DNA from 2 places in the Oceanimonas sp. GK1 genome. Region 2 is predicted to be linked to the other one. Evidence: predicted binding sites of a transcription regulator. Region 2 holds the regulator's gene; the other holds the start of a gene.
What was found. Region 2 encodes sigma-54, which starts transcription at its own class of promoters, with help from an activator protein. Its sites were predicted from a motif close to TGGCACNGTTTTNGCTT; they were not measured.
Positions count from the first base shown of each region.

Region 1: GU3_RS16380 (superinfection exclusion B family protein) is a predicted target of sigma-54. The motif match lies at 5,619-5,635, and genes of this name have one in related genera.

Region 1 covers NC_016745.1:3,487,274-3,495,801, forward strand. Annotated here, with positions in the region: gene xdhB (xanthine dehydrogenase molybdopterin binding subunit) at 1-1,138, opposite strand, end outside; gene xdhA (xanthine dehydrogenase small subunit) at 1,131-2,576, opposite strand; gene GU3_RS16365 (MFS transporter) at 2,800-4,194, shown strand; gene GU3_RS16370 (TetR/AcrR family transcriptional regulator) at 4,200-4,820, opposite strand; gene GU3_RS16375 (heme-binding protein) at 4,989-5,420, opposite strand; gene GU3_RS16380 (superinfection exclusion B family protein) at 5,672-6,244, shown strand; gene GU3_RS16385 (bacterioferritin-associated ferredoxin) at 6,341-6,532, opposite strand; gene GU3_RS16390 (SulP family inorganic anion transporter) at 6,613-8,343, opposite strand; gene GU3_RS16395 (TIGR01244 family sulfur transferase) at 8,346-8,528, opposite strand, start outside.
Region 2 covers NC_016745.1:904,974-913,501, forward strand. Annotated here, with positions in the region: gene pmbA (metalloprotease PmbA) at 1-1,163, shown strand, start outside; gene mgtE (magnesium transporter) at 1,370-2,731, opposite strand; gene GU3_RS04270 (HPr family phosphocarrier protein) at 2,750-3,025, opposite strand; gene rapZ (RNase adapter RapZ) at 3,012-3,878, opposite strand; gene ptsN (PTS IIA-like nitrogen regulatory protein PtsN) at 3,888-4,334, opposite strand; gene hpf (ribosome hibernation promoting factor) at 4,337-4,624, opposite strand; gene GU3_RS04290 (RNA polymerase factor sigma-54) at 4,649-6,085, opposite strand; gene lptB (LPS export ABC transporter ATP-binding protein) at 6,127-6,852, opposite strand; gene lptA (lipopolysaccharide transport periplasmic protein LptA) at 6,855-7,376, opposite strand; gene lptC (LPS export ABC transporter periplasmic protein LptC) at 7,345-7,893, opposite strand; gene kdsC (3-deoxy-manno-octulosonate-8-phosphatase KdsC) at 7,890-8,444, opposite strand; gene GU3_RS04315 (KpsF/GutQ family sugar-phosphate isomerase) at 8,441-8,528, opposite strand, start outside.

The DNA of each region.
Region 1 (8,528 bases), 930 kb from region 2:
TCACATGCTCGATGGTCATCATCCCTTGAGGGCCGCCAAAGCCGCGGTAAGCGGTGTTGGAGGCGGTGTGGGTCTTGCAGCGGTGGCCGATGACGGTGGCGTCGCCCAGGTAATAGGCATTGTCCGAGTGGAACATGGCCCGGTCGACGATGGACGAAGACAAGTCCGGCGAATAACCGCAGTTGCCGGCCACGATGATTTCTGCGGCCTGAATACGGCCATTGTCGTCGAAACCGATCTTGTACTGGTTATAGAAGGGATGACGCTTGCCGGTCATCATCATGTCTTCCATTCGCGGCAGCCGCATCTTGGCCGGACGGCCGGTCAGGCGGGCCACCACTGCGGCCATGCAGGCGGGGCCGGCGGCCTGGGTTTCCTTGCCGCCAAAACCGCCGCCCATGCGCCGCATGTCGATGACTACCTTGTTCATCGGCACGCCCAAGACGCTGGCCACCAGCTTCTGTACTTCGGTGGGGTTCTGGCTTGAGGTGAACACCAGCATGCCGCCGTCTTCGGTGGGCACCACAGAGCTGACCTGGGTTTCCAGATAGAAGTGCTCCTGGCCGCCGATATGCAGGCTGCCTTCAATCACATGCTTTGACTTTTTCAGGCCGGCGGCGGAGTCGCCCCGCTGCTGCTTGTGGCTTTCGGTCACAAACAGCTCTTTTTCCAGCGCCTCTTCCACCGACAGCACCGCCGGCAGCTCTTCGTATTCAACGATGGCGGCCATGGCCGCCTTGCGGGCGGTGTCCATGTCGCTGGCGGCCACCGCCAGCACCGGCTGGCCGTAGTATTCCACCTTGCCGTCTGCCAGCAGGGGATCCCCCGCCAGCACCGGGCCGATGTCCAGCTCGCCGGGCACGTCCTCGGCGGTGATGGCAATAGCCACCCCGGGAAAGTCGTAACAGGGGCTCACATCCAGCTTGGTGATGCGGGCATGGGCCTTGTCGGACAATCGGGCATAAACATGCAACTGGTTGGGAAACTCCAGCCGGTCGTCGATGTACTGGGCTTCGCCGGAGACCTGCCGGGCGGCGCTGTCGTGGGGCACGCTCTTGCCCACTCCGGTTTGCAGTTCCTGTTTCATTTTCGCCATCATTTCGTCGATGGTGAGCGTGTTCTGAGGTTTGTTAGACATAAGACGTCACCCTGGTTTCCAGTTTCAGATCCTGTTGCTCGATAAAGCACTTGTACAGCAGGTTGGCCGCGGTTCTGGTGCGGTATTCCTTGCTGGCACGGAAGTCCGACAGCGGTTCAAAGTCGGCTTCAAGGGCCTTCATGCCGGCCTTGACCGTGGCCATGTTCCAGGGCTGCCCCAGCAGCGCCTGCTCGCAGCCGGTGGCCCGTTTCGGTGTGGCCGCCATGCCGCCAAAGCCGATGCGGGCGTCGGTGACAATGCCATTTTCAATGATCAGGTTGAAGGCGCCGCACACCGCGGAAATATCGTCGTCCAGTCGTTTGGACAGCTTGTACACCCTGAAGTGCTGATTAGCCGAGGGCTTGGGCACGATAATGCGCTCGATAAATTCGCCCTGTTCCTGAGCGGTCACCTTGTAGCTGAGGAAGTACTCATCCACCGGCAGCTCGCGTACCCGGTCGCCCTTGCGCAGCACCAGGCGGGCATTGAGGGCAATCAGCACCGGCGGCGCATCGCCGATGGGCGAGGCATTACCGACGTTACCCCCAAGAGTGCCCTGGTTGCGGATCTGCAGGGACGCAAAGCGGTGCAGCAGCTCGCCGAAATCCGGGTAGACCGTGCTCAGGGCCTCATAGCTGTCGCTTAGGCTGCGGGCCGCGCCGATGATGATCGCCTCGTCGGTTTCTTCCAGGGTTTTCATGTCGGCAACGTTGCCCACATAAATCATGGTGGGCAGCTCGCGATGGAACTGGGTGACTTCCAGCGCCAGATCGGTGCCGCCGGCCAGCAGCCGGGCGTCCGGGTGCTGCTCCAACAGAGTGGCCAGCTCGTCGCTGGTGGTGGGTGAGAAACACACCTTGTCGTCACCGCTCAGGGTCACCAGGGTGTCGGTCTCGATGTTCGCCAGCCGCGCCACCAGTTGCTGCTCGTAACGGGAAAACTCGTCGGCCAGTTGCGGCTGCTCGGCAATGGCCTTGGCGGCATCCACAATGGGGCGGTAGCCGGTGCAGCGGCACAGGTTGCCGGCCAGGGCTTCCAGAATGTCGTGCTTGTCAGCCGCCGGCTTGTTCTTGCTCAGGGCAAACATCGACATGATGAAGCCCGGGGTACAGAAACCGCACTGGGAGCCGTGGAAATCCACCATGGCCTGCTGCACCGGATGCAGACCGCCGTCTCTGGACTTGAGATCTTCCACGGTGATCAGCTGCTTGCCATGCAGTGCCGACACAAAGGTCAGGCAGGAGTTGACCGAACGGTAGCGAATGCGGTCGCCGTCGCGCTCGCCCAGCACCACGGTACAGGCGCCGCAGTCTCCCGAGCCGCAGCCTTCCTTGGTGCCGGTCTTGCCGACGCGGGTGCGCAGGTAATTGAGCACCGTCATGTTGGGGGACAGGTCTTGCTCCTGTCGCAGCTCCTGATTTAACAAAAAGGTGATCACGGCTTGCCTCCTTCAGGGGTTACAGCGCCTGGCCGAACAAATGAGTTGTTAATATCTTCACATCTAATTAAATTAAAATCTGACCCTGCGGTCAACAAAAATTTTACACCCGGGTTGCGGCTGCCGCCGAGTTCATAGTTAACTGCCTGCTGCAAAAACGGTTTTCAGGCACTCTGCAAGCCGGCCGGCCTTTTTATTAAAGTGTAGTGGGAGCATTTTTATCATGTCCGAAACCATTCAGGACCGGCAAAGCCGGCAGGCGCACCGAGTGTTTGCCGGGGTGGCGCTGGCCATCATGCTGGGGGCACTGGAGATCACCCTGCTGATGCCCGCCATTTCCCGGCTGGGGCAGATTTTTGACTCGCCCGCCCTGGCGCCGCTGCTGGTGAGCAGCTATCTGTTCGCCATGACCCTGACCATGCCGGTGTACGGCCGGCTGAGCGATCGCTTTGGCCGCACGCCCTGCCTGGCCGCGGCCCTGGGCTTCTTTACCCTGGGTTCCCTGGCAAGCGCCCTGACCGACAGCCTGCCGCTGCTGCTGGCCACCCGGCTGCTGACCGGCCTCGGCGGCGGCGGCCTGATCGCGCTGTCTTTTGCGGTGATTGCCGATGTGATCCCGCCCCGCCAGGTAGGCCGCTACCAGGGGCTGATCTCCACCCTGTTTGCGGTCTCCAGCGTAGCGGGGCCGCTGCTGGGTGCCTTTATGGTGGCTCGCTTCGACTGGCGCTGGCTGTTCCTGTTCAAGCTGCCCCTGGGACTGCTGGCCATGGCGGTCAGTTACTGGGCGTTGAAGGGGCTGGGCCACAAGGGCGCCCACAGCACGCCGGATCACTGGGGTATCGGGTTGCTGTTGCTGGCCGGTACCGGCTGGGGCCTGTCCACCAACACCGCCGAGCTGCTGCCGGCGCTGGCCCCGTTTCAGCCGGCGCTGCTGGCCGGCGCTGCCCTGCTCAGTCTGGTGTTGCTGATCCAGCAATGGCGCCACCCTCATCCGGTGCTGCCGCTGCGCCTGCTCGGTGGCCGGCTGATGGCCATTGCGGTGCTGTTGCTGGCGCTGTCCGAAGGCGTGCGCCTGGGGCTGCTGGTATACCTGCCGCTGGCGCTGGAGCAGCAGCAGGGGCTGAGCCCGGATGACACCAGCCGCGTGTTGTTGTGGTTTATTCTGAGCGTGACCGTCGGTACCTTTGTCAGCGGCAAACGTATTTCCCACGCGGGCTACTGCCGGCCCTTTCCCTGGAGTGGCGGGCTGCTGCTGGGGCTGGGGTGCGTGGTGTTGTGGGGGTTGTTCAGCCAGCGGCTGAACGGCGTCTGGCTGCATGGCGGGCTGATTGCCGGCGGCATCGGCATCGGTTTTTTGATCGTGGCCTGCTCCATTGCGGTGCAGAACGCCCTGCCTTCAAACCAGCTGGGGGCCGGCCTGGCGCTGATGAACTTCTGCCGCTCCCTGGGCGGCACCCTGGGAGTGATCTGGCTGGGCTGGCAGTACCAGCAGCAACTAACCGACTGGGCGACCCCGGTGTACGCCTCGCTGTCGGCCTACGGCCTGATCTGCCTGCTGCTGGGGTTCGCCATGCCGGACCGGGAGCTGGGTAACCAGGCCAAGAATCAGCCCGGCTGAACGACTCAGGTTTCGGCCACCGATTTGACCCGGCAGCCTTCGATCACCAGCCGAGTGATCACCTCGGCGGCCTGGTCATAGTCGCTGTCGTCGAGCTCTTCCTTGCCCAGGGCCATGGTGATCTGCCAGTTGAAGTCGGCATAGGTCTGGGTGGAGGCCCAGATCGCAAACAGCAGGTGCCGGGGCTCAAGGCGGGCAATCAGTCCCTGCCCCATCCAGTGGCTCAGCTTGTCGCTCAAGCTGCGCGTCTGCTCGCTCAGGCGGGCGATGATGTCTTCCGGCAGGTGCGGCGCACCGTGCATGATTTCGCTGGCAAACACCTTGGAAGCATAGGGGTAATCCCGGGAGATCAGCAGCTTGGCACGAATGTAGGCGGTCAGTGCCATCACCGGATCCGAATATTCCTCAAAGGGGGCCGAGGCGGCCAGCAGCGGCTCGGTGACGCTTTCCAGCACCGCCCGGTAGAGGTTTTCCTTGCTGCCGAAGTAGTAGTAGATATTGGGCTTGGGCAACTGCGCCAGGGTGGCAATCTCGGCGGTCTTGGTAGCGGCGTAACCGTGTTCGGCAAACACCCGGCTGGCGGCGCGGATGATCTTTTCTTCGTTTCTGGCTCTTATCCGTGACATGCTTGTTTATTGGGCTCCGGCCACAAAGGGGTGGCTTTGTTTTTGCCAACCATACCGGAATCCGGTAAAAATACATAAAAAAAACGCCCACCATGGGTGAGCGTGAAAAAAAGAGTAACCAAGGTTACCCCTCGACCAAAACAACACCTTGGGTGCCGCCGGCTTCGGTCAGCTGCAGTCGGCCTTCAGGCCCACCTGCTCGATACCGGCCACGGCACAGGCTTCGTCCACATCGGACAAATCGCCGGTGATGCCAACGGCACCAATAATCAGATTGTTCTCATCACGGATCAGCACTCCACCCGGGGCAGGCAGGATTTTGCCTCCCCCCAGGGTGGTGAGCGACTGCATAAAGCCCGGGCGAGCCGCGGCCATTTCCGCCAGACCACGGGAGCTGCGGCCCAGCGCAATGGAGCCCCAGGCCTTGGCAATGGCGATATCGGGGCGCATCAGGCTGGCGGTGTCCTGACGTTGCAGTGACACCAGCACGCCGGCGCTGTCGAGCACCGCCACGGTCAGCGGCGCCGCCGACATCTCCTTGCCCCGTTGTAGCGCGCCCTGAGTGATTGCCAGTGCCTGTTCGAGTGAAACCGTATTCATTTACTCATGACTCCCTGTCTAGCCATACTAAAGTATTACCAACTGGAGACTAATAAAACACAAAACCGAGACAAAGTTAACAGATATTTGTATACGTTTAATATAAAGACAAATTTTCTGTCACCTTTCGTCCTACCCTGAGTGCATTTTTAACATGCCGTCCTCAGCGGCCGGCTCCTCCCGGCCCCGCCATGCCAATGGCATGAATATTGCTGAACCCGGACGACTGCTACCCATCGGAGAAACGAACAATGCCGGAGCTGCGACAGGTCTCAACGCTGAACTGGTTTATGTGCTGGTTGATGCTGAGCTGCCTGATGATCACCCTGTTGCCCGAGCGGCTGTTTGCCGGCCAGTTTGGGGCCTGGCTGGGGGAATACCGGCTGCTGTTCGTGCTGGCCATGGTGCTGTCGGCGACCTACTTTCTCTCCATTGCCGCCATCCTGCTGTTTCAGCACGTGTTTTATCGTAAACAGCGGCTGACCCGGCAAAAGCTGCTGAAGGAATTGCTGGAGTACCTGGATGCCAGTGAAAAGGCGGTATTGCGGGAGTTCGTGATCCAGCGCCGCAGCGTCATAAAATTGCCGGTCACCGAGCCCTGCGTCAAAAATTTGCTGGATCAGGGCATTCTCACTTATGCCTATGGCGAGCCCGGCGAACACAGCCTGCAGACCATCAAGCCTCTGATGATCACGCTGGAAGCCCGCCCCCTGCTGACTTTTCGCGTGCTGGGCCTGAACCCGGCCAGCATGACCGAGGAGCAGAAAAACCAGATCCTGAATACCCGCCCCCGCTACGCCTACAAACAGCTGGGCCGCAGCTAAAGCGCCGGTGCGCAAAAGGGCAGAAGATACCCTTTTTTACACGCCCAAAACGACAAAAGCTCCACAAGGGAGCTTTTGTCGCAGAAAACGGTGCGGTCAGGCCACTTCGTAATAGAGGGCGTTTTTGGCGGTTTCCTCGGCCAGAATGGCGAGGGCCACGGGAATGCATTTACCGCACTGGGAGCCGACCCCCAGCTCTCGCTTGAGATCCATAAACTCGGTATTGCCTTCGGCAATGGCCTCTTTCAACTGGCGTTCGGTAATGCCCTTGCACAAACACACATACATGAATAATGTCCTCCGCGTACAGGGCAAATCTAAATGATAGCGGTTATCAGTGCAAGTTAATTTTGTTGAAAAAAACGCCGTCAGTTCACACCGTCGAAAATGGCTGGCGGCGCCTCGACAGGGCCAGACTCACTCAGCGCTTTCCAGGCCTGGAAAAGGGTGAGATAAACCTCACCGCTGAGTCGCGGCAGCAGCTCGCTGCGCTCCAGTCGGTCCATCACCGGCCCCTTGACCTCCGCCAGGTGAAAACGAATGCCGGCCAGTGCCAGCCGTTCGTTAATCATCAGCAGACTGTCCAGCGCCGAGGCATCGATACGGTTCACCGCGCTGCATTGCAGCACCAGATGGCGCAGGCCCGGCCGCAGACTGACCAGGGTGGCGATGATGTCTTCCAGCTGGCCGGCATTGGCAAAATATAGGCTTTCATCCACCCGCAGGCACAACAGCGAGGGCCGCAGCTCCACCTCATGGCGCAGCCGGTTACGAAAATGCTCGGTGCCGGCAATGCGCCCCACTTCGGCCCAGTGCGGCCGGTGGCTGTGGTACAGATGCAGCAGCAAGGACACCAAAATACCGCTGACCAGCCCCGGCTCCACGCCCCCCAGCAGGGTAACCGCAAAGGTCACACACAGGGCGCTGAAATCGGCCCGGGAATAGCGCCAGGTATGGCCGAACTGGCGCCAGTCAAACAAGCCCAGTACCGACACCACTATGGTCGCCGCTAGCACCGCCTGGGGCAGCCCGCTCAGCCAGGGCGCAAACCAGAGCCCGGCCAGGGTGATGCCGAGGGCGGCGTACATGCCCGCCGCCGGGGTTTTAGCACCGGCGTCAAAGTTGACCACCGAGCGGGCAAAGCCGCCGGTCACCGGCATGCCGCTGGACAGCCCCGCCGACAGGTTGGCCAGCCCCAGGCCGATCAGCTCCTGGTTGGGAGAAAGACGCTGGCGCCGCCGGGCGGCCAGGGTCTGGCCGATGGACACCGATTCCACAAAGCCCACCAGGGCCAGCAGCAGAGACGGCAACATCAGCTCGCGCCAGGGCAAGGCGCTCCATTCAGGCCAGCTAAAGGCCGGCAACCCGGCGGGAATGGCCTGCACCACGGCCACCCCCGCCGCCTCCAGTTGCAGACCATAAGACAGCAGAATGGCCACCACCACCACCGCCGCCGGCATCAGCCGCACCAGGGCCGAGGCGCGGCTTGCACTCACCAAGCGCCGCAATAATGCCCCCAGCCCGCCGCGGGCCCAGAACAGCACGCCCAGACTGATGGCAGACACCGCCAGGGTGGCCACCGGCATCGCCCGCCATTGTGCCAGCAGGGCCCCCGGCAGTTGCCAGAGCGCGCCTTCCAGCGGCACCCCCAGCAGGTGGCGCAGCTGGCTCAGGGTGATCAGCACCGCCGAGGCGCTGATAAACCCCGACATCACCGAATGGCTGATAAAGTGCGCCACAAAGCCCAGCCGCAACAGCCCGAACAACAACAACCAGCCGCCGCTCAGCAGCGCCATCGCCAGGGCGCCATCGAGGTAATGCACCCCTTGCAGGGAAAGCTGGCCAAGGGTGGACGCCGTCATCAGCGACAGCACCGCCACCGGTCCCACCGACAGGGTACGGCTGGATCCGAACAGGCCGTAGATCACCAGCGGCAGTATGCTGGCGTACAGCCCCGCCTCGGGCGGCAGGCCGGCCAGCATGGCATAGGCCAGCGACTGGGGGATCAGCATCAGGGTGACAATCAGTGCGGCACTGCCGTCCTGCGCCAGGGTGGCCCTGTCGTAACCCCGCCCCCACTCCAGTATGGGCAGGCGCATGCTCAGCCTTTGCTGCCGGCGGCCAGGTGAAGAGCGGCCAGCCGCTCGGCCTGGGCCGACAGATCATAGCCGGCGGCGGCAGCCTGACGCAGCAAGTCCTCCGCCGGCTGCTGCCCAGCCCGGGACAGGGCCCACAGGGTAATGGAGCGGGTGCCGGTGCGGCAGAAGGCCAGCACCGGTGCCTC
Region 2 (8,528 bases):
GCGCCCTGGGGATTGCCGTCTACCGGGACGGCCGCAAGGGCTCGGCCTCTACCTCGGATCTGCGTCCCGATGCGATTGCCCGTACCGTGGCGGCGGCCCTGGACATCTCCCGTTACACCACCGCCGACCCTTGCGCCGGTCTGGCCGATGCCGACCAGCTGGCCTGGCAGGCCCCCGAGCTTGAGCTGTGTTTTCCCCGGGAAATGGATCCGAATGACTTTATGGAGTTGGCGTTGCGCTGCGAGCGTTCGGCGCTGGGCCGGGATCCGCGCATCAAGCAGTCGGACGGCGCCAGTTTTTCCGCCAATGTGGGTATTCGGGTTTACGGCAACAGCCATGGTTTTATCAAGGGCTACGCCGGCTCCCGCTACGGCATGAGCTGTGTGCTGATCGGTGAGCAGGACGGCGACATGCAACGGGAGTACGGCTACACCTCGGCCCGCCGTTTTGACGAACTGTGGGCCCCCGAGCGGGTGGCCGACGAAGCGGTGAGCCGCACTCTTGGGCGCCTTGGCGGACGCAAGATCGGCACTACCCAGGCGCCGGTACTGTTTCATCCGGACGTAGCGGCGGGCCTGTTCGGTCACCTGGTAATGGCCATCAGCGGCGGCAACCTCTACCGCAAGTCGTCCTTTCTGCTCGACGCCTGCGGCGAGCGGCTCTTTCCCGACTGGCTCTCCATTCACGAACAGCCCCACCTCAACAAGGGGCTGGCCAGTGCGCCCTTTGACAATGAAGGGGTGCGCACCGTTGAGCGCAATATCATTGAGCACGGCGTGCTGCAGACCTACCTGCTGACCAGCTACTCGGCGCGCAAGCTGGGGCTGCCGGTCACCGGCCATGCCGGTGGCATTCACAACTGGACGGTATCGAGCAGCGGCCAGAGCTTTGATGAGCTGCTGAAACAAATGGGCACCGGCCTGCTGGTGACCGAGATGATGGGCCAGGGCGTGAATATCGTGACCGGCGACTATTCCCGGGGCGCCGCCGGCTTTTGGGTGGAAAACGGCGAAATTGCCTACCCGGTGGAAGAGATCACCATTGCCGGCAACCTGAAAACCATGTTCGCCGGCATTCAGGCCATCGGCACCGACGTGGAAACCCGCTCCAGCCTGCATACCGGCTCGGTGCTGATCGACAATATGAAGATAGCCGGACAGTAAAACCCAGCTGTAAGCCATAAGCTGTCAGCTGTAAGAAGGGCCGCATATGCGGCCCTTGGCATTTCTGGCAACTGGGGTTGTGGTAGCTGCCGCTTTAGCCGGCAGAGCCTGTGCAACAGGCTTTGGATGTGTCGGCTGGTCTGCGGTATTGCGCCGGCTAAAGCGGCGCCTACAGCTAACTCCTGAACAGCTTCTGGCTTCCCGCTTCAGTGCAGCAGGATCAGCGTGGCCAGCCCCAGGAAAGACAGCAGGCCCACGGTATCGGTGATGGTGGTCAGCGCCATGGAGCCGGCCAGGGCCGGGTCGATATTGAAGCGCTTCATGACCAGCGGAATGCTGGCGCCGGCCAGGCCCGCCACCGACAGGTTGATAAACATGGCGGCGGCGATCACCAGACCGATTTCCCAACTGCCCTTCCACAGGCTGACCACAACGGCGATGGCCAGGGCCCACACCATGCCGTTAATGAGGCCCACCAGGGCTTCCTTGGTCAGCAGCCAGCGGGCGTTGCTGTCACCGATATGGCCCACCGCCATGCCCCGGATCACCAGCGCCAGGGTCTGATTGCCAGCGATGCCGCCCATGGACGGCACTATGGTCATCAGAATGGCCAGGGTGGCCAGCTGCGACAGGGTTTCTTCGAACATGTTGGACACGCTGGCCGCCACCAGGGCGGTACCCAGGTTGACGGTGAGCCAGATGGAGCGGCGGCGGGCACTGATCAGCACCGGCGCGAAGGTGTCTTCGTCGTCGTCCATCTTGGCCATGCCCATCATGGAGTGCTCGCCTTCCTCGCGAATAATATCGACCACGTCATCGATGGTAATGCGGCCCAACAACTGGTTGCTGTCGTCCACTACCGGGGCCGACAGCCAGTCGTGGCGCTCAAACAGGTTGGCCACCTCGGTGTCGGTCATGGTCAGGGGAATGGCTTCTACCGTGGTGTCCATGGCTTCCGCCACCGTGGTGGTGGGGGACTGCACCACCAGGCTGGCCAGGGAGATATCCCCCAGCAAGCGGTTGTGCTGATCCACCACATAAAGGGTGTCGGTGCCTTCCGGCAGTTCGCTGTGGCGGCGCAGGTAACGCAGCACCACATCGATGGTAACGTCCGGGCGCAGGGTAATGAACTCGGTGTTCATCAGCGAGCCGGCGGTGTCTTCCGGGTAGGACAGGGCCAGCTCGGCCCGGTGCCGGTCCTGCTCGTCCATTTCGGTGAGCACCTGATTGAACAGCTGCTCCGGCAGATCCCTGAGCACATAGGCCAGATCGTCCGACTCCATGTCTTCCAGGGCGCTGGCCAGTTTTTCCGGCTCCATCAGCCGAATGATGCCGTCCCGTACCTCTTCCGACAGCTCTTCCAGGATCTCGCCGTAGTCGTCGGGATCGATCAGCTGCCACAGCACCTTGCGGCTGGGTGAAGGAGACGATTCCAGCAGCCAGGCCACGTCCCCCGGGCGCATTTGTTGCAGCATGCGGCGTACGTGCACGAACATGCCGCTGTTCAGGGCCTGGGTAATGGTTTCCAGATGATCCGGGGTGCTGCTTTGCTCTGCGGGCTCTGTCATTCGGTGTCCGGCTGAGGGTTATTCCGACTCGTTGAAACGATCTGCCACCAGCCGGGCCACGGCGTCCATGGCCGCCTGGGCATCCGGCCCTTCCGCCACCACGCGAATGGCGTGCCCCTGGGCGGTTTCCAGCATCAAGAGTCCCATCACGCTGTTGGCGGGGGCCTGTTTGTGCTGGTTGCAGACGGTCACTTCGGCGTCGAATTGCTGGGTCAGCTGCACCAGCTGAATGGCGGCCCGGGCATGCAGCCCCAGTTTATTGACGATCTGCAGGTCGCGTTCAATTTTCGGCATGGCGTTTTTCCAGGGTACGATGGCGCAGTTGCACGCTTTTGCCCAACTGGGTAAAGACCCGGGCCAGTTGTTCGGCGATGAACACCGAGCGGTGCTGGCCGCCGGTACAGCCGATGGCCACGGTGACGTAACTGCGATTGTTGCGCTCCAGGTGGGGCATCCAGGTGATCAGCAGGTTTTCCAGCTGCCACAGGTATTTCATCACCTCCGGCTGGCTGCCCAGGTAGTCGGCCACCGGTTGATCCTGGCCGGTATAGGGGCGAAGTTCGGCAATCCAGTGGGGATTGGGCAGAAAGCGGGCGTCAAACACGAAGTCGGCGTCCTTGGACACACCGTATTTGTAGCCAAAGGACTCGAACACCCAGTTCAGCTCCTTTTCCTTTTTGCCGAGAATGCGTTCACGAATGATCTCGCTGAGATCGTGAATGCTCAAGGCGGAAGTGTCGATGCGCAGATCCGCATCCGACGACAGCGGCGCCAGCAGGTGGGTTTCTTCGCGAATGGCCTCGTCCAGGGTCAGGCTGTGGCGGGACAGGGGATGCAGCCTACGGGTGTCGCCAAAACGACGGATCAGCACCGAGTTGTCGGCGTCGATAAAGAAGCTGGACAGCTGCACGTCGTCCATGGCCCGCACTTCGGCGAGAAAGGCCTCAAGCTGCTCGGGACTGTCGGGCAGGTTGCGTACGTCTATGCTCACGGCCACGGCCCCGGGCTTGTCCTGGCGCAGACGCACCAGCTCCGGCAGCAGTGCCACCGGCAGGTTGTCGACGCAGTAGTGGCCGAGATCCTCAAGCACCCGCAACGCCACTGTCTTGCCCGACCCGGAACGGCCACTGACAATCACCAGCTGCATCTTGGCTCCTCAGGCTGAAATCATGATTTGATAAAGTTCTTCGTCACTGCCGGCCTGACGCAGTTGCCGGCAGACCTGCTTGTTGCTCAGCTTCTCGGCGATCAGCGACAGGGTTTTAAGGTGCTGTTTGCATTCCTGCTCCGGCACCAGCAGGGCAAACACCAGACCGACCGGCTGATTGTCGATGGCATCGAACTCCACTGGCTCGGCAAAGGTAAGCAGTACGGCCGTCGCCTTGTTGTCATTACCGATCCGGCCATGGGGAATGGCGATGCCGTTGCCAATGCCGGTACTGCCCATTTTCTCCCGGGCCAGCAGACAGTCAAAAAGCGACTGGCTGCCGATATTGAGGTGGTCGGCAGCCAGCTCGCTGATGATTTCCAGAGCACGTTTTTTGCTCGTGCAGGGAACTGCACTGCGGGTGCAGTCCCTGCTTAGTATGTCGGCGACTTCCATGGTTACTTTTGCTTGAGCTTCTCTTTGTGTTTGATGATCTGGCGATCCAGCTTGTCGATGAGGCCATCGATGGCGGCATACATGTTTTCGTGCTGGGCGTTGGCGAACAGCTCACCGCCACTGACATGCAGCTTGGCCTCGGCAATCTGCTGCATTTTTTCCACATTGAGGATGACGTGCGCATTGGTGATGTGATCGAAGTGGCGTTCCAGCCGGGAAAACTTGCTGTTTACATAATCACGCAGTGCATCGGTGATTTCGACATGGTGTCCAGTCAGATTAATTTGCATAACGTCTTCCTTCTGTCGTTGCCTTTAAACCAGGCGTTTGCGCTGATTGGAAGGGGGAATGGCCAGTGACTCCCTGTACTTGGCGATGGTCCGCCTGGCCACCTTGATCCCCTGGTCGGCCAGCAGCTGGGCAATTTTGCTGTCGCTCAGCGGCTTGGCCGGGTTTTCGGCCCCGACCAGTTTTCTGATCAGGGCGCGAATTGCCGTGGAAGAACACTCACCGCCATCGTCGGTGCCCACATGGCTGGAGAAGAAGTACTTGAGTTCAAACACGCCTCTGGGGGTGTGCATGAACTTCTGGGTGGTCACCCGGGAAATGGTGGACTCATGCATTTCCACCGCCTCCGCCACATGGTTCAGCACCATGGGCTTCATGGCCTCTTCTCCATACTCAAAGAATGCCTGTTGTTGTTCAACAATACAATTGGCAACCTTGAGCAGCGTCTCATTTCGGCTTTCAAGGCTTTTGAGGAACCATTTGGCATCCTGCAAATGGTTGCGAATAAACTGGCCGTCTTCGCTGTTTCTGGGCTTGTTGGCCAGGGCCGCATAGGTCTGGTTGAGCCGTACCTTGGGCATGGCCTCGGGGTTGAGCTCCGCCACCCAGGCGCCGCTGCGTTTGGTGACCACCACGTCGGGAATAACGTATTCGGAGTTGCCCTGAAGAATGCTGCTGCCGGGGCGGGGCTCGAGCTGCTGGATCAGGGCCAGCACTGCGCGCAGCTCCTCTTCCCGGAGTTTGGTCTTGCGCTGCAGGCTGCGATAGTCCCGGTTGCCGAGCAGGTCCATGTGCTGCAGCAGCAGGTTGCGGGCCTCGGCCAGCCAGGGGGTGTCGGGCGGAAACTGGTCCAGCTGAATGCACAGGCATTCCTGCACGCTGCGGGCGGCCACGCCGACGGGATCGAAGTGCTGAATGCGCTTGAGCACGGCTTCCACTTCGTCCGCCTCTATGTCCAGCTCGTCCGCCGACACCGCCTGCAGCAAGTCGTTGATATCGGCGGTAAGGTAACCGGCATCGTCGATGGCGTCGATAATGGCCAGGGCAATGGCCTGATCGGTCTCGCTGAAGGGGGTCAGGTTCATCTGCCAGATCAGGTAGTCCTGCAGGCTTTCGGTGGTTTCACCCTGGTAGACGGTGTCTTCCAGCCCTTCCGGCAGGCCGGCGCCGCCGCTGACGGGAGAGGCGGTGTACACCTCTTCCCAGCTGGTGTCCATGGGCAGATCTTCACCCAGCTGGTTGCGCTCCATGGCGGTATCCGAAGCCATCTGCTCTTCGTTGCGGTTGTCGTCGACCTTGATGCTGTCCGGCTCCTCCTGCTCCAGCAGCGGGTTGCTGTCCAGGGCCATCTGGATTTCCTGCTGCAGTTCCATGCTGGACAGTTGCAGCAGGCGAATGGCCTGCTGCAACTGGGGGGTCATGGTCAGCTGTTGGCCAAGGCGTAACTGAAGAGTGGGCTTCATTCGTTGCAACGTCCTTCCTAATCAACCGCGTCGCGGTGCCGTCAAAGGCTGAATTGTTCGCCGAGATAGACCTTTTTGACCTGTTCGTTGGCCAGTATCTCCGCCGGGGTCCCGGCCGCAATCCGATGGCCATGACTGACAATATAGGCCTTTTCGCATACGTCCAGGGTTTCGCGCACGTTGTGATCGGTGATCAGCACGCCCAGACCCCGTTCCTTCAGGTGCAGAATGATCTTCTTGATGTCTATGACAGAAATGGGATCCACGCCGGCAAAGGGTTCATCGAGCAGTATAAAGCGCGGATCTGCCGCCAGTGCCCGGGCGATCTCCACCCGTCGCCGTTCGCCGCCGGACAGGCTCATGCCTAAGCTGTCGCGAATATGGGTGATGTTGAACTCTTCCAGCAGCTGCTCCATTTTTTCGTTACGGCCGTCGGCATTCAGATCCTTGCGGGTCTGCAAGACCGCCATCAGGTTGTCGGCCACGCTCAGGCGGCGAAAAATGGAGGCTTCCTGAGGCAGGTAGCCGATGCCGGCCCGGGCGCGCACATGCATCGGCTCGTGGCTGATGTCCTGATCGTCGATGGTAATGCTGCCCGCGTCCCGCTGCACCAGGCCCACTATCATGTAAAAAGAGGTGGTCTTGCCGGCACCGTTCGGGCCCAGCAGACCCACGATCTGGCCGGTGTTGACGGTCAGGCTGACGTCGGCCACTACCTTGCGGCCCTTGTAGCTTTTCTGTAGCCCGCGCGCTTTCAGTATCGCCATGCTTAGTTCTGATCCTGGTTATCGAGGTCCTGCACCTGCTCGGGCAGGAAGATGGTGGTCACGCGATCCTGGCCGCCCTGGCTTTCGGCTTCCATCTGCTCCTTGTCGATAAAGTAGCGAATGCGGTAACCGGTGACGATGTTGTCGTTTTGCTTGAGTTTGGCGTCCTGCACCAGGGTGATGGTGCGGGCGCGCATGTCATAGTGAATTTCCCGGGCCTCGGCATGCACCGGCTGACCGTTGTTGAGCACTTGCTGGTAGGTGGCCGGGCTGCCCTTGGCGGTCATCGACTGCAGCCCCTGCTCGTTGCGGATCACTACCAGCTCGTCGGCGCGCACGTCAATGCTGCCCTGCTTGACCACCACCTGGTCGATAAAGGTGACCTTGTTGTCGGCCAGCTCCACCAGCTGACGCCCGGCGTCGATGGTGACCGGCTGGCGGTAATCGCTGTCTCTGGCCTGTGCCTGACCCAGGCCAAGCAGGCCACCAAGACTAAGGATTGAAATAAGTTGCCCGGGTTTCATTCAGTAATTCCACCGTTTGTTGATCCAGCCTGCCTCGCAGGCCCGTGCCTTCCGCCTGGTATTGCGGGCTTTCCAGCCGCACCCTCTGGTTGGAGCGCAGCCGATTATTGATAAAGTCCATTTCCAGATATTCGGTGGTCAGGGTTTCCACCAGGGCATCCGGTTGCAGCCCCTTGCCGACGACGTTGCCGGTGAGTACGGCGTTGTCGCCGGTGTTGATGGTGCCGTCATTCCCGCTCAGCCGCCACTGGGGCTGGCCATCGGGGGAATAAAGCAAGATAACAGGTTTTTTCATCAGGGTCATGGACAGGGACTCGTAGTACTCTGCATGCTCCGCCTGCATGCCCCGGTAGGGCAGCCCCAGCCGGTTGTACTGTATGCTGGTCAGGTTGGTGGCCACGAAGTCCGGCTGAAAGTCCTGCTCACTGACCGGCGCTCGGCGGTCGTTACCAAACCATTGCCAGGCCGCCAGGGCCACCACGAACAAGGCACCAAACAGCCAGGTCTGGCGGCTCATATACTCATGCCCTCGGCCTGCTCCAGCGTGCCACGGGCATCAAGCAGCAGATCGCACAGTTCCCGTACCGCGCCCCGGCCACCCGGGGTGCGGGTGGTGTAGCCGGCCCGCTGCAGCACCAGCGGATGGGCATCGGCCACTGCCACGCCCAGACCACAGTCCTGCATTACCGGCAAGTCCACCACGTCGTCACCGATGTAGGCCACCTGTTGCGGCGCGAGCTCCAGGCGGGCAAGCAGTTCACCGTAGCTGTGCAGCTTGTCGCTCTGGCCCTGGTAAATGTGGCGCACGCCCAGGGCGCTCATGCGGTCACTGACGATGCGCGAGCTGCGCCCGGTGATCACCGCCACCTCGATACCGGCATTGAGCACCGCCTTGATGCCAAAGCCGTCCCGGGTGCAAAAGCTTTTGTATTCCTCGCCCTCGTTGCCGAGGTAAATCAGGCCGTCGGACAGCACGCCGTCCACGTCGCAGATCAGCAGGCGAACCGCTTTCAGTTGCTGCCAGACCTCTTTGGTTACGGCGCCATACAGGGTTTGTACCGTCATCAGATCACTCCCGCGCGCAGCAAATCGTGCATGTTAAAGGCCCCGACCGGGCGCCGTTCCTCGTCCAGCACCAGCAGGCCGCTTATC